DNA from 3 places in the Streptomyces sp. NPDC090083 genome. Region 3 is predicted to be linked to each of the others. Evidence: riboswitches for the same ligand, from Rfam matches in the RefSeq annotation. Region 3 holds a riboswitch; each other region holds the start of a gene.
The links. A riboswitch is a leader RNA that binds a small molecule or an ion and turns the genes downstream of it on or off. The one in region 3 is predicted to bind cobalamin.
Positions count from the first base shown of each region.

Region 1: linked by a shared signal. The riboswitch ahead of metE (5-methyltetrahydropteroyltriglutamate--homocysteine S-methyltransferase) and the one ahead of ACIPTO_RS20045 (CbtB-domain containing protein) in region 3 are both predicted to bind cobalamin.
Region 2: linked by a shared signal. The riboswitch ahead of ACIPTO_RS17830 (CoA-acylating methylmalonate-semialdehyde dehydrogenase) and the one ahead of ACIPTO_RS20045 (CbtB-domain containing protein) in region 3 are both predicted to bind cobalamin.

Region 1 is NZ_JBIVED010000005.1:418,989-422,959, forward strand. Features, by position in the region: gene ACIPTO_RS21310 (TetR/AcrR family transcriptional regulator) at 1-289, shown strand, start outside; gene ACIPTO_RS21315 (SDR family oxidoreductase) at 354-1,211, shown strand; cobalamin riboswitch at 1,758-1,977, shown strand; gene metE (5-methyltetrahydropteroyltriglutamate--homocysteine S-methyltransferase) at 2,122-3,971, shown strand, end outside.
Region 2 is NZ_JBIVED010000004.1:574,925-578,895, forward strand. Features, by position in the region: gene ACIPTO_RS17830 (CoA-acylating methylmalonate-semialdehyde dehydrogenase) at 1-967, opposite strand, end outside; cobalamin riboswitch at 1,187-1,374, opposite strand; gene ACIPTO_RS17835 (NAD(P)-dependent oxidoreductase) at 1,445-2,335, opposite strand; gene ACIPTO_RS17840 (TetR/AcrR family transcriptional regulator) at 2,495-3,094, shown strand; gene ACIPTO_RS17845 (MSMEG_1061 family FMN-dependent PPOX-type flavoprotein) at 3,116-3,775, opposite strand.
Region 3 is NZ_JBIVED010000005.1:127,985-131,955, forward strand. Features, by position in the region: gene aceB (malate synthase A) at 1-779, shown strand, start outside; gene ACIPTO_RS20025 (3-hydroxybutyryl-CoA dehydrogenase) at 776-1,660, shown strand; gene ACIPTO_RS20030 (hypothetical protein) at 1,793-2,137, opposite strand; gene ACIPTO_RS20035 (hypothetical protein) at 2,179-2,397, opposite strand; gene ACIPTO_RS20040 (CbtA family protein) at 2,394-2,837, opposite strand; gene ACIPTO_RS20045 (CbtB-domain containing protein) at 2,873-3,085, opposite strand; cobalamin riboswitch at 3,123-3,257, opposite strand; gene ACIPTO_RS20050 (bifunctional 2-methylcitrate synthase/citrate synthase) at 3,317-3,971, opposite strand, start outside.

The DNA of each region.
Region 1 (3,971 bases), 290 kb from region 3:
GATCGGTCTGCTCGGGGCGCTGTTCGCGGGGATGCGCGGGGACCCGCGGCTGGCCGAGGAGATGCGTCGCATCCTGCGCCGGGACGAGGCGGCGATGACGGATGAACCGTTCCGCAAGGCGATCGGGGACGGAGAGCGGCTGACCCCACGGGCCGCCGAGCTCTTCGCCGAGATCGCTCCGGCGGTCATCGTGCACCGCGTGGTCGTCGCGGGCGAGCCGTGCGACGAACGCTTTGTCGAGCACCTCGTCGACGACATCCTCCTGCCGTTGTTGCTTGAGGACCGCTGAGGCAGGCAAGCCCACTCCGCGCGCACCGAGTACGACGGGTGCGACAGGTGAAAGGGAATTCATCATGATCATCGTCACTGGGGCTACGGGCGCGCTGAACGGCGCCACTGTCGAACACCTTCTCAAGCGTGTCCCTGCGGAGCGGATCGGCGTCAGCGTGCGCGACGTCGGCAAGGCACGGCACTTCGCCGAACGCGGAGTGCGGGTGCGTCAGGGGTCTTACGCGGATCCCGCCGCTCTACGCCACTCCTTCGAGGGCGCCGAGCAGGTCCTGCTCGTGTCCTCCAACGACCCGCACGCCGACCACGTCGGCCTGCACCGCGCCGGCATCGAGGCTGCCGTCGCGGCGGGAGCCCGGCGCATCCTGTACACCAGCCATCAGGGTGCCGACGTCGACAGCCCCTTCCCCCCGGCCCGCGATCACGCCGCGACCGAGGTGCTCCTCGCCGAATCCGGTGTCGCCTGGACCTCGCTGCGCAACGGCTACTACGCCCACAGCGTGCTATGGCTGCTCAGCCCCTGGCGACAGACCGGCGAGATCGCGGCTCCGGCCGACGGCCCGATCTCCTGGACCGACCGTGCCGACTCCGCCGAAGCGGCAGCGGTCGTCCTGGCCGGTGACCGGAGTTTCGACGGGCCGATCACCCTCACCGCGAGCCAGGCCGTGACCCTCGCCGACGTCGCCGCGATGGCCTCCGAGATCAGCGGCCGCGAGGTCAGGCGAGTCGTACTGGACGACGAGGAATGGATCGCGGACAAGGTCGCGGACGGCATGCCGGAGGCGATGGCACGGCGGATGCTCACCAGGTACCAGGCCGCCCGCGAAGGCCGCTTCGCCGGCGTCGACCCGCTGCTGGCCACCCTGCTCGGCCGCGAACCCCGCAGGGTCGCCGCGCAGTTGGAGGACGGCACCACCGGCTGAGGAATCGACGAAAGGCTTGCGTGGAGTCAGAGTGTTCCTTCTGCGTTCGCGATGTCGCTCCGTATCTGAACGAGCGACGAGCGACGAGCTTCAGCTCCCACTGCCCACGGAGGCGGAAGCGCTGTCGCTAGGGCACGGTGGGACGGTGCGACGGGAAGAGACTGACGGGCTACGACCGCTACGACGCTGCCGTGCAGCAGGCGTTCATCACCGTCGCCCGCCGGATCCTCTTGCCGCCATTGACAGCAGGACACTCGGCATACCGCGTACGCCCACGCCGCCTCGTCCCACCTCCCGCGCGGCGTGGGCACGGCAGCGCGGCCCTGCCGACGAGATCAGCGCCCTGGAGGGGACGGGCATGGTCGCGAGGACCGTCTGACGCGGGCGTCAACTGGGCTCACCGCGCGGAGACTTGGGACCACTGCCAGGGAAGGTGACCCCTGCGTGTGCCTGCTCCCATCAGGTCCCGTCAGGCGCCGGACCGGGCAAGACCGCTCTCCGCTCCCGAATGCTGGACTCCGCTCTTCCCTTCGCCGCGCCACCGCGTAGGCTGACCACGCAGCTGGTTCGCCCCGTCATCCAGACGGACGCGTCGCAAGAGGGAACCCGGTGAGATTCCGGGACTGCCCCGCAGCGGTGAGCGGGAACGACCGCCGTCATACGCACTGGGCCCACACAGGGCCTGGGAAGCGACGGCCAGTAGGTGTCCTCCGTACGGAGGACGTGCCCGCGAGTCCGAAGACCTGCCACCTGCCCGCACGCGAAGCATTCGCGTACGGAATTCCGGTGACCTCGTGGGCGGGTCGGCGTGCACATCGGCGGCGGACACGACACCGCTCCGATCTGACGTTCCTTCGCGCTCACGTCCCGCCACCGGGATCCAGGGAGATATCTCGCGAAGGAGATTTCCGTGACAGCGAAGTCCGCAGCCGCGGCAGCACGGTCGACCGTGTACGGCTACCCCCGCCAGGGCCAGGGCCGGGAACTGAAGAAGGCCATCGAGGGCTACTGGAAGGGCCGCGTCGACGCCGACGCCCTCCGGACCACCGCCGCAAAACTGCGCCGCGCCAACTGGCTGCATCTGACGGACGCCGGCATCGACGAAGTGCCGACCGGCGACTTCTCCTACTACGACCATGTCCTGGACACCAGCGTCATGGTCGGCGCGATCCCCGCCCGCCACCGCGCCGCCGTCGAACTCGACGCGCTGGACGGGTACTTCGCGATGGCGCGCGGCACGCAGGACGTGGCGCCGCTGGAGATGACGAAGTGGTTCGATTCGAACTACCACTACCTGGTACCCGAGTTGGGCCCCGACACCGTCTTCACCGCCGACTCCGCCAAGCAGGTCTCGGAGTTGAAGGAGGCCCTCGCCCTGGGCCTCACCGCCCGCCCGGTCCTCGTCGGTCCGATCACCTACCTCCTGCTCGCCAAGCCCGCCCCGGGTGTCGCGGCCGACTTCGAGCCGCTGACCCTCCTGGACCGGCTGCTGCCGGTGTACGCCGAGATCCTCGCCGATCTGCGCGCGGCGGGCGCGGAGTGGGTGCAACTGGACGAGCCCGCCCTCGTACAGGACCGCTCCCCCGCCGAACTGAACGCCACCATGCGCGCCTACCGCGATCTCGGGGGCCTCACCGACCGGCCGCAGATCCTGGTCGCCTCCTACTTCGACCGGCTCGGTGACGCCCTGCACGTCCTCGCCAAGGCGCCGGTGGAGGGGCTCGCCCTCGACTTCACCGAGGCCGCTGCCGCCAACCTGGACGACCTGGCCGCGGCGGGCGGACTCCCGGGCAAGCGGCTCGTCGCCGGCGTCGTCAACGGCCGCAACATCTGGATCAACGACCTCCAGAAGTCACTGTCCACACTCGGCACCCTGCTGGGTCTCGCCGACCGCGTCGACGTGGCCGCGTCCTGCTCGCTGCTCCACGTGCCGCTCGACGCGGCCGCCGAACGGGACATCGACCCGCAGATCCTGCGCTGGCTGGCGTTCGCACGGCAGAAGACGGCCGAGATCGTCACTCTGGCCAAGGGGCTCGCGCAGGGCACGGACGCTGTCACCGGCGAACTCTCGGCGAACCGCGCCGACCTCGCCTCCCGCGCCAGCTCGCCCATCACGAACGACCCGGTCGTCCGCGCCCGGGCCGCCGCCGTCACCGACGCCGACGCCCACCGCTCCCAGCCCTACACCGAACGGGCCGCCGCCCAGCGCGCGCACCTCGGACTGCCGCTGCTGCCGACGACCACCATCGGCTCCTTCCCGCAGACGGCCGAACTCCGCGTCGCCCGCGCCGATCTGCGCACCGGACGCATCGACACCGCCGGTTACGAGGAGCGCATCAGGACCGAGATCCGGGAGGTCATCTCCTTCCAGGAGAAGACCGGCATCGACGTCCTCGTGCACGGCGAGCCCGAACGCAACGACATGGTGCAGTACTTCGCCGAACAGCTCAACGGATACCTGGCCACACAGCACGGCTGGGTCCAGTCCTACGGCACCCGTTACGTGCGACCGCCGGTCCTGGCCGGCGACATCTCCCGGCCCGAGCCGATGACCGTGCGCTGGACGACGTACGCGCAGTCCCTCACCTCGCGCCCGGTCAAGGGCATGCTGACCGGGCCGGTCACCATGCTTGCCTGGTCCTTCGTCCGCGACGACCAGCCGCTCGGCGACACCGCGCGGCAGGTCGCGCTCGCCCTGCGCGACGAGGTCAACGACCTTGAGGCTGCGGGCACTTCGGTCATCCAGGTCGACGAGCCCGC
Region 2 (3,971 bases), on a different contig from region 3:
TGCGGCCGATGCGCAGCGAGCCGATGCGTTCCCTGAGGCGGGCCACGAGCGCGTCGGCGGTGGCCTCGCCGACCGGGACGGCGACGGAGATCGCCATGCAGCGCTCCCCCGCCGAGCCGTATCCGGCGCCGATCAGGGCGTCGACGGCCTGGTCGAGGTCGGCGTCGGGCATCACGATCATGTGGTTCTTGGCGCCGCCGAAGCACTGGGCGCGTTTGCCGTGGGCGGCGGCGGTCGCGTAGACGTGCGCGGCGACCGGGGTGGAGCCGACGAAGCCGAGGGCGGCGACACGGGGGTCTTCGAGGAGGGTGTCGACGGCTTCCCGCGCGCCGTTGACCACGTTCAGGACGCCGGGCGGCAGGCCCGCCTCCAGGAAGAGTTCGGCGAGCCGGAGCGGGACGGACGGGTCGCGTTCGGAGGGCTTGAGGATGACGGCGTTCCCACAGGCCAGTGCGGGGGCGGCCTGCCAGAGCGGGATCATCGCGGGGAAGTTGAACGGGGTGATCCCGGCGACGACTCCCAGCGGCGCGCGCAGGGAGTGGACGTCGATGCCGGTACCGGCGTTGTCGGTGAACTCGCCCTTGAGCAGGTGCGGGATACCGGCCGCGAACTCGACCACTTCCAGGCCGCGTTGGAGGTCTCCGTGCGCGTCGGCGACGGTCTTGCCGTGCTCGGAGGACAGCAGCCGGGCCAGTGACTCCTGCTCTCCTTCGACGAGTTGGAGGAAGCGCAGGAGGACGCGGGCGCGGCGCTGCGGATTCCACTCGCCCCACTCGCGCTGGGCGTGGACGGCGTCGGCGACGGCCGCCTCGGTCTCGGCGCGGTTCGCCAGGGGCACGAGTGCCTGGACCTCGCCGGTGTTGGGGTCGTACACGTCGCCGTAGGACCCGGAGGTGCCGGGGACGTGCTTGCCGCCGATGAAATGGGTCAACTCGCGCACGGGGGCGCGGTCTTGTGCACGGACCATGACTGCCTGCTCTCGTCAGGTGGGTCCAGGGAGGCACGCTCGCCACCGGCACGGGCGCCGGGAGGCGCACGTGTGCGGGGATTGCGCGGGATCGCGTATGGCGCGGGGCCGTCAGCTCATGACGGTGCGATGTTCGTCAGGTTCGCCGGCCGAAAGCGGGCGCCTGCCGGGATCGTGAACGCATACCGGTGCCATGCGTGTCTGCTCCATCCTCGTGGACAACACGGAACACACCGCGGCCGGTATCCTGACTCCCGGATCAGCGCGCGCCGCCCGCCTTCCCGACATCCAGCTCGTCAGTGGCGTCCTGCTCGACGGCGAACTCCCCGGTCACAGTGGCGGGACCGTGCCGGATTCACACCGGCTTCCCTGCACCGCGGACCTTGGCCACGAATATATAGTTGGACGTCCTAGTAAATCCAGTCCCGGCGACCGATCGGCACCGGGTCGAGCGCGTGACGGGGAGTGCGAGGGGGACTAGCCCCGCGCCGCCTCCTCGGTTCTGGCCTCGATCGCGTGCAGGACGGCCACCATGTCCTCGGCGCCGTGGCCCTGCGCGACGGTCTCGCCGTAGAGGGCATGGCAGATGTCGAGGAGCGGTGAGGCGAGGCCGGCCTCGCGGGCGGCGTCCGCAATCAGCCGGTTGTTCTTCAGTACGTCCGCCGCCGCGGCCTGGACGGTGAAGTCGCGGGTCACCAGCTTGGGCCCCTTGACCCGGGAGACGGAGCTGGCCATCGGTCCCGCGTCCAGCACGTCCCGGAGCAGGCGCTGGTCGAGCCCGTGCCGGTCCGCGAAGTGGAACGCCTCGGCCAGTCCGGTGACGAGCGTGATCAGGAACAGGTTCACCGAGAACTTCATCAGCAGGGCACCCGGTACCGCTCCGCAGCCGAACGTCTCCTGGCAGACGGGCGCGAGCAGCGGCCGTACGGCGTCCACCGCGTCGGCGTCCCCGGCCAGCATGCCCACCAACTGCCCCTGCTCGGCGGGGACTCGGGACCCGGAGACCGGCGCCTCGACGTATCTCCCGCCGGCGGCGCGGATGTCGTCCTGGAGGCCGGCCGAGTACTCGGCGGAGGTCGTGCCCATGTGGACGACGGTGTGTCCGGCGACCCGGGCGGCGAAGCCCGGGGTGCCGCGGCCGAGCACCAGGTCCATGGCCGTCTCGTCGGCGAGCATGAGGAACACGATGTCCTCGGCCCGGTCGAAGACCTCGGCGGGGTCCGCCGCCACCTCGGCCCCGGCGGCGGACAGCGGTTCGCAGCGGCTCGGTGTGCGGTTCCAGACCACGAGCGGCGTGCCCGCGCGGGCGAGGTTGAGCGCCATGGGCTGCCCCATGACCCCGAGGCCGACGAAACCCGCGTACCGCACGATGGACCACCGTTCCCGTCCGGCGGCGGAGCCGTGGCCCGCCCGCCGCTCCTGACTATGACGGCCGTCATGGTAATCCACTCCATGACGGCCGTCATAGAGTGACCCGAGGACAGCGTGAGGACAGCGTCCGGAACGGTCGAGGAGGTCGGGAGAGCGATGACAGAGGTGTCGGGACACAGTCCGCGCGAGCGGATGGTCTTCAGCGCGGCGCAGCTCATCCGGCGCGACGGGGTCGCCTCCACCGGCATGCGCGAGGTCGCCGTCCACGCGGGCGCGCCACGCGGTTCGCTCCAGCACTACTTCCCCGGCGGCAAGGAGCAGTTGGTCAACGAGGCGGTGGGCTGGGCGGGCCGCTACGCCGGCAAGCGCGTCGCCCGTTTCCTCGACGCGCTGCCGGAGCCGACGCCCGGCGGACTGTTCGGCGAGATGGTGCGCCAGTGGACGGACGAATACGAGAGCGCGGGTTTCGCGGGCGGCTGCCCGGTGGCCGCCGCGACGGTGGACTGCGCGGAGACGAGCGCCTCCACGCGGCAGGCCGCGGCCGACGCGTTCGCCACCTGGTCCGGTCCGGTGGCCCGCGCCCTGGCCGGCATGGGCGTGCCCGCCGAACGGGCCGGTTCGCTCGCCACGCTCATGATCAGCGCCCTGGAGGGGGCCGTGCTGATCGCCCGCGCCGAGCAGGACGTCCGCGCCCTGACGACCGTGGCCCGCGAACTCGGGCCGCTCCTCGACTCGGCGGCGGCCGGCACCGGCTGACCGCGCCGACGGCCCACCCCGTCACTCGTAGCGGTACTTCAACGAATCCGCCTCCGCCTGCTCCACGTCCGCGATCGTCAGCTCCGGCATCCGCAGCTGCGCCAGGGTCACCTCGGCCGAGGTCGGCTGGGCGTCCGCCGGAAGCCACTGGTCCGGCTTCCAGGCCGCGCCGCGCAGGAGCGCCTTGGGACAGTGCGGGTAGACCTCCTCGATCCCGACCACCAGCGCACTGGCGGGCGGTTTGCCCACGGCGGTCAGCTGGGAGAGGAGGTCGGGGCGGGTGGAGACGCAGGCCCGGCCGTTGACCCGGAGGGTGGTGGTGCGGCCGGGGATGACGAACAGCAGCCCGGCCCGCCCGGTGGCGACGACGTTCCGCAGGGTGTCGAGCCGCTTGTTGCCGGTCGCGTCCGGGATCGCGAGCGTCCGCTCGTCCAGGACGGCCACGAATCCGGCGGGGCCACCGCGCGGGGAGACGTCGCAGTTGCCCTCGGCGTCCGCGCTCGCGACCAGGACCAGTGACGAGCAGCCGATCAACCGCCGTGTCTGCTCGGTGAGTTCGGTCATCTGCTTCCGTACGGCGGTCTCGCGTGGAAGTCCGTAGACCTGGCGCAGCGTGTCCTGGTCGCGTACGGCGTCGGGGCGGAGCGAGTCGAAGGCACTGCCGGCCAGAAGTGACGTCATGCCGCCGAGCCTAACCAGCCGCTCCGCCGGGCGCGCCCGACTGGGTCCAGGGACCCGCACGCCGGGGCCGGTCGCGGGCGACTGGCGAAAGGGCCAGGTCAGCACCGTCGGCATACCCGTCTTTTCCTGCAAAAAGTAATGCCCAGTATGTACAAGGGAAAATCCAGTTCATCAGTCCGCAAATCGATCACTGGAT
Region 3 (3,971 bases):
TCAACGCGGGCCGCTGGGACTACCTGTTCAGCCTGATCAAGACCTTCGGCCACCGAACGGACTTCCTCCTGCCCGACCGGGCGAAGGTGACGATGACCGCACCCTTCATGCGCGCCTACACCGAACTCCTCGTCCGCACCTGCCACAAGCGCGGCGCCCACGCCATCGGCGGCATGGCCGCCCAGGTCCCCGCCAAGGACCGGGCCGCCCACGAAGCCGCGCTCGCCACCGTCCGCTTGGACAAGGAACGCGAGGCCGAGGACGGCTTCGACGGCTCCTGGGTCGCCCACCCCGCGCTGGTTCCCGTGTGCCGCGCCGTGTTCGACGGCGTCCTCGGCGACCGGCCCCACCAGCTCGACCGCACCCGCGACGACGTGGACGTGACGGCGGGCGACCTGCTGTCGGTGCGCCGCGTCAGCGGACCGCCCACACCGGAGGGCCTCCGCACCAACATCGCGGTCTCGCTCCGCTACTTCGACGCCTGGCTGCGCGGACAGGGCGCCGTCGCCCTGGAAGGCCTGATGGAGGACGCGGCGACCGCCGAGATCGCCCGCGTGCAGATCTGGCAGTGGCTACGGCACCGGGTCGTCGACCGGGACACGGTGCTACGACTGCTCGACGACGAACTGGCCGCGCTGGGAGCGGAGTTCCCCTGGTCGGCCCTGGACGACGTGCGGGCGCTCTTCGAACGCACCGCCCTGGCGCAGGAGTTGCCGCTGTTCTTCACCCCCGACGCCTACTCGCGTCACCTCGTCCGGCATCCGAAGGGCACGTCATGAGCACGGGCATGGAGCGGGTGGGTGTGATCGGCGGTGGCCAGATGGGGGCCGGGATCGCTGAGGTGTGCGCCAGAGCCGGACTGGACACCGTCGTCTGCGAAGTGGACGCCGTCGCCGCGCACGCCGCCCGCGACCGGGTCTCGGCTTCGCTCGAACGCGCGGTACTCCGGGGGAGGTTGGAGCGGGAGGCGGCCCGGGACGCACTGGCGCGCATGGTCTTCACCGGCAGCCTCGACGACCTGGCGGACCGGCAGCTCGTCGTCGAGGCGGTCGTGGAGAACGTGGAGGCGAAGACGGAGATCTTCACCGCTCTCGACAAGATCGTCGAGGATCCGGCGGCGGTGCTGGCCACCAACACGTCGTCCCTCCCGGTCATGCGCCTCGGAATGGCGACCGCTCGCGCAGACCGGGTCGTGGGCCTGCACTTCTTCAACCCGGTGCCCGTACTGCCCCTCGTGGAGATCGTGACGTCCCTCCACACGTCTCCGGCGACCGTCGCCGCCGTCGAGGACTTCGCCACCCGCACCCTCGGCAAGACCGTCATCCGTTCCCAGGACCGGGCCGGCTTCGTCGTCAACGCCCTCCTCATCCCGTACCTGCTGTCGGCGATCCGGATGGCGGAGTCCGGCTTCGCGACCGCCGCCGACATCGACACCGGGATGGAACTGGGCTGTGCCCACCCCATGGGCCCGCTCAAACTGGCCGACCTGATCGGCCTGGACACGGTCGTCGCGATCGCGGAGTCGCTCTACGACGAGTTCAAGGAGCCGCTCTACGCTCCGCCGCCACTGCTCCAACGGATGGTGCAGGCCGGGCTGTTGGGCCGTAAGACCGGACGGGGTTTCCACACGTACGGGCCCCGGACCTCACCGTCGGCCTGAGAGATCCACCGACCGGTGTCAGGGGAAGGGCGGGAGACGCTAAGCCGGCGTCTCCCGCCCTCGCCGCGTCCGGCCGTGCCGCTCTCACGTCGCACTTCCTTCGCGCCGGTCAGCCGGACCGCGGCCTGCCCGTCACCGGGACTTCGGGCCGGTGTCGGCCTGGACGGAACCCGCGACGGCGGCGAACCGCGGCGAGCCGAGCAGCGCCTGGATCCGGCAGCAGAGGCGATCGGGCTCCTCGTCCGCGTGGTCGGCGGGGCATTCGCCGTGGTGTTCGGCGGCGGGACAGAGTGCGGTTCGGGCGTCCTCCAAGAGGCGGGCGGCCAGGGCTAAGTCGCGGTTCAGGCCGCTCATGCGGGAGCTCTGGCTGCCGAGTTGGCGGCGGGCCAGTGCGAGGCGGTCGTAGTCGTCCGGCGTGAGGGCGACGGCGGGTGCGCCGTCCAGGACGATTCTGCGGGGCTCGGGACGTCGGCTCACGTCGATTCCTCTTCGGGTGCGAACGGCCGGGCAGGGCCTGGTCAGCGGAGGAGGGCGGTGCGGGTGCGGGTGGCGAGACCGATCGGGCGGTCAGCTCCAGGTGGGCGACGGAGGCCGCTGCCCGGGTCGCCGGCAGCCGGCCGGGCATCGGCTGCCAGGGCTCGGAGTTCCGTTCCGGACGAGTGTGTCCGTACGGCGAGAACCGGACCGAGCGCGGTGATCTCCTCGATCACCGCGCTCACCGTGGAAGGGCTGGTCATGCCGGGACGGGGTCCGGCTCCTGGGACGGAGCGACCGTGTCCGGGCGCGTGGGCCGGAGCAGGCGCTCCGCCAGCGGGCCGAAGACCAGGCCGATGGCCGCCCAGAGGACGAGCTGGGCCGCGACCGAGTAGAAGCGGAAGTCGAAGAGCACGTCGGCCGGGAAGCCCGGATAGACGACGTTGCCCTGGGAGTCGGTCAGCGGCAGGGGTGTCTCGGTGGCGTGCTTGCCGAAGTTGGCCTCGTTGTACGAGAGATGGCCCATCTGCGGAAGCAGCAGCATGACGATGCCGATCGCGACGGCGAGCAGGGCGCCCATGGCCATGCCGAAGAAGACGATGCCGACGCCGGTGCCGACGTTGGCCTGGATGGTCCGGCTGAAGAGGTCGGGGCCCGCCACCGCGCCGGCGAGGACGCCGCGCGGGAGGAGCTTCTTTTCCATGTCGAGTTGTCCGTACGTCCGGGTGCCGACGGGGGTCAGTGGCAGGGGAAACCGAGGAAGTGCCGGGCGTCGTGGACGAACTCGTGGACGTGCATGTCGTTGCCGAACACCGACACGGCGCCCTGGTCGACACCGATGAAGTAGTAGACCGCCAGCGCGATCAGTGCCGTGCCGACCAGCCGGACGACGGACTTGGACACGGGCAGAACGACCGGTGTGGACGCCGGGCGTGCGGAAACGCTGCTCACAGTGAGCCCTCCTGTTGGGATCGTGCGTCCCTTGCGTGTACGGGCTGAGTGAGGGCGCAGTATCTGACTCGCCTGTCGCCTTGCGGCGGCGGGCTCACAGTGGCGCGACCGTGCTGGAATCTCACCAGCTTCCTTGTGCCATCACTACAACTCGACCGTATGGCCCGTCTCTTCACCACGTCAATCAGAACCCATGTCAATCAAGACCACGTCAATCAAGCCGGTGCCACATCACAGAGCTGCCGGAACCGCCCGCTGATCCTGTCCCGCGTAGGAAGCCAGTGGACGAATGAGGGAGTTGTGGGCGAGTTGCTCGGTGATGTGGGCGGTCCAGCCGGTGATGCGGCTCATGACGAAGATCGGTGTGAAGGCCGGGATGTCGAAGCCCATCAGGTGGTAGGCGAGGCCGGCCGGGTAGTCCAGGTTGGGGTGGATGTTCTTGCGGGTCAGCATGGTGTGCCGCAGGGCCGCGTGCAGGGTGGCGAGGCGGGTCACCTCGGGGTCGGCGGCGCGGGCGACCAGGCGGTCCAGGGCGTCCTGCATGATCGGGACGCGGGAGTCGCCGTGCTTGTAGACGCGGTGTCCGAAGCCCATGATCTTCCGCTGGGTGGCCAGCGCTTCGTCGAGCCACGCCTCGGCCCGCCGCGGGTCGGCGATCTCGATCAGCATGTGCATCACGGCTTCGTTGGCGCCGCCGTGCAGCGGGCCTTTCAGCGCGCCGATCGCGGCGGTGACGGCGCTGTAGAGGTCGGAGAGGGTCGAGGTGACGACCCGTGCGGTGAACGTCGAGGCGTTGAAGCTGTGTTCGGCGTACAGGACGAGGGAGATCTCGAAGCAGCGGACCACTTCGGGGGCCGGGACGCTGCCGAAGCACATGTGGAAGAAG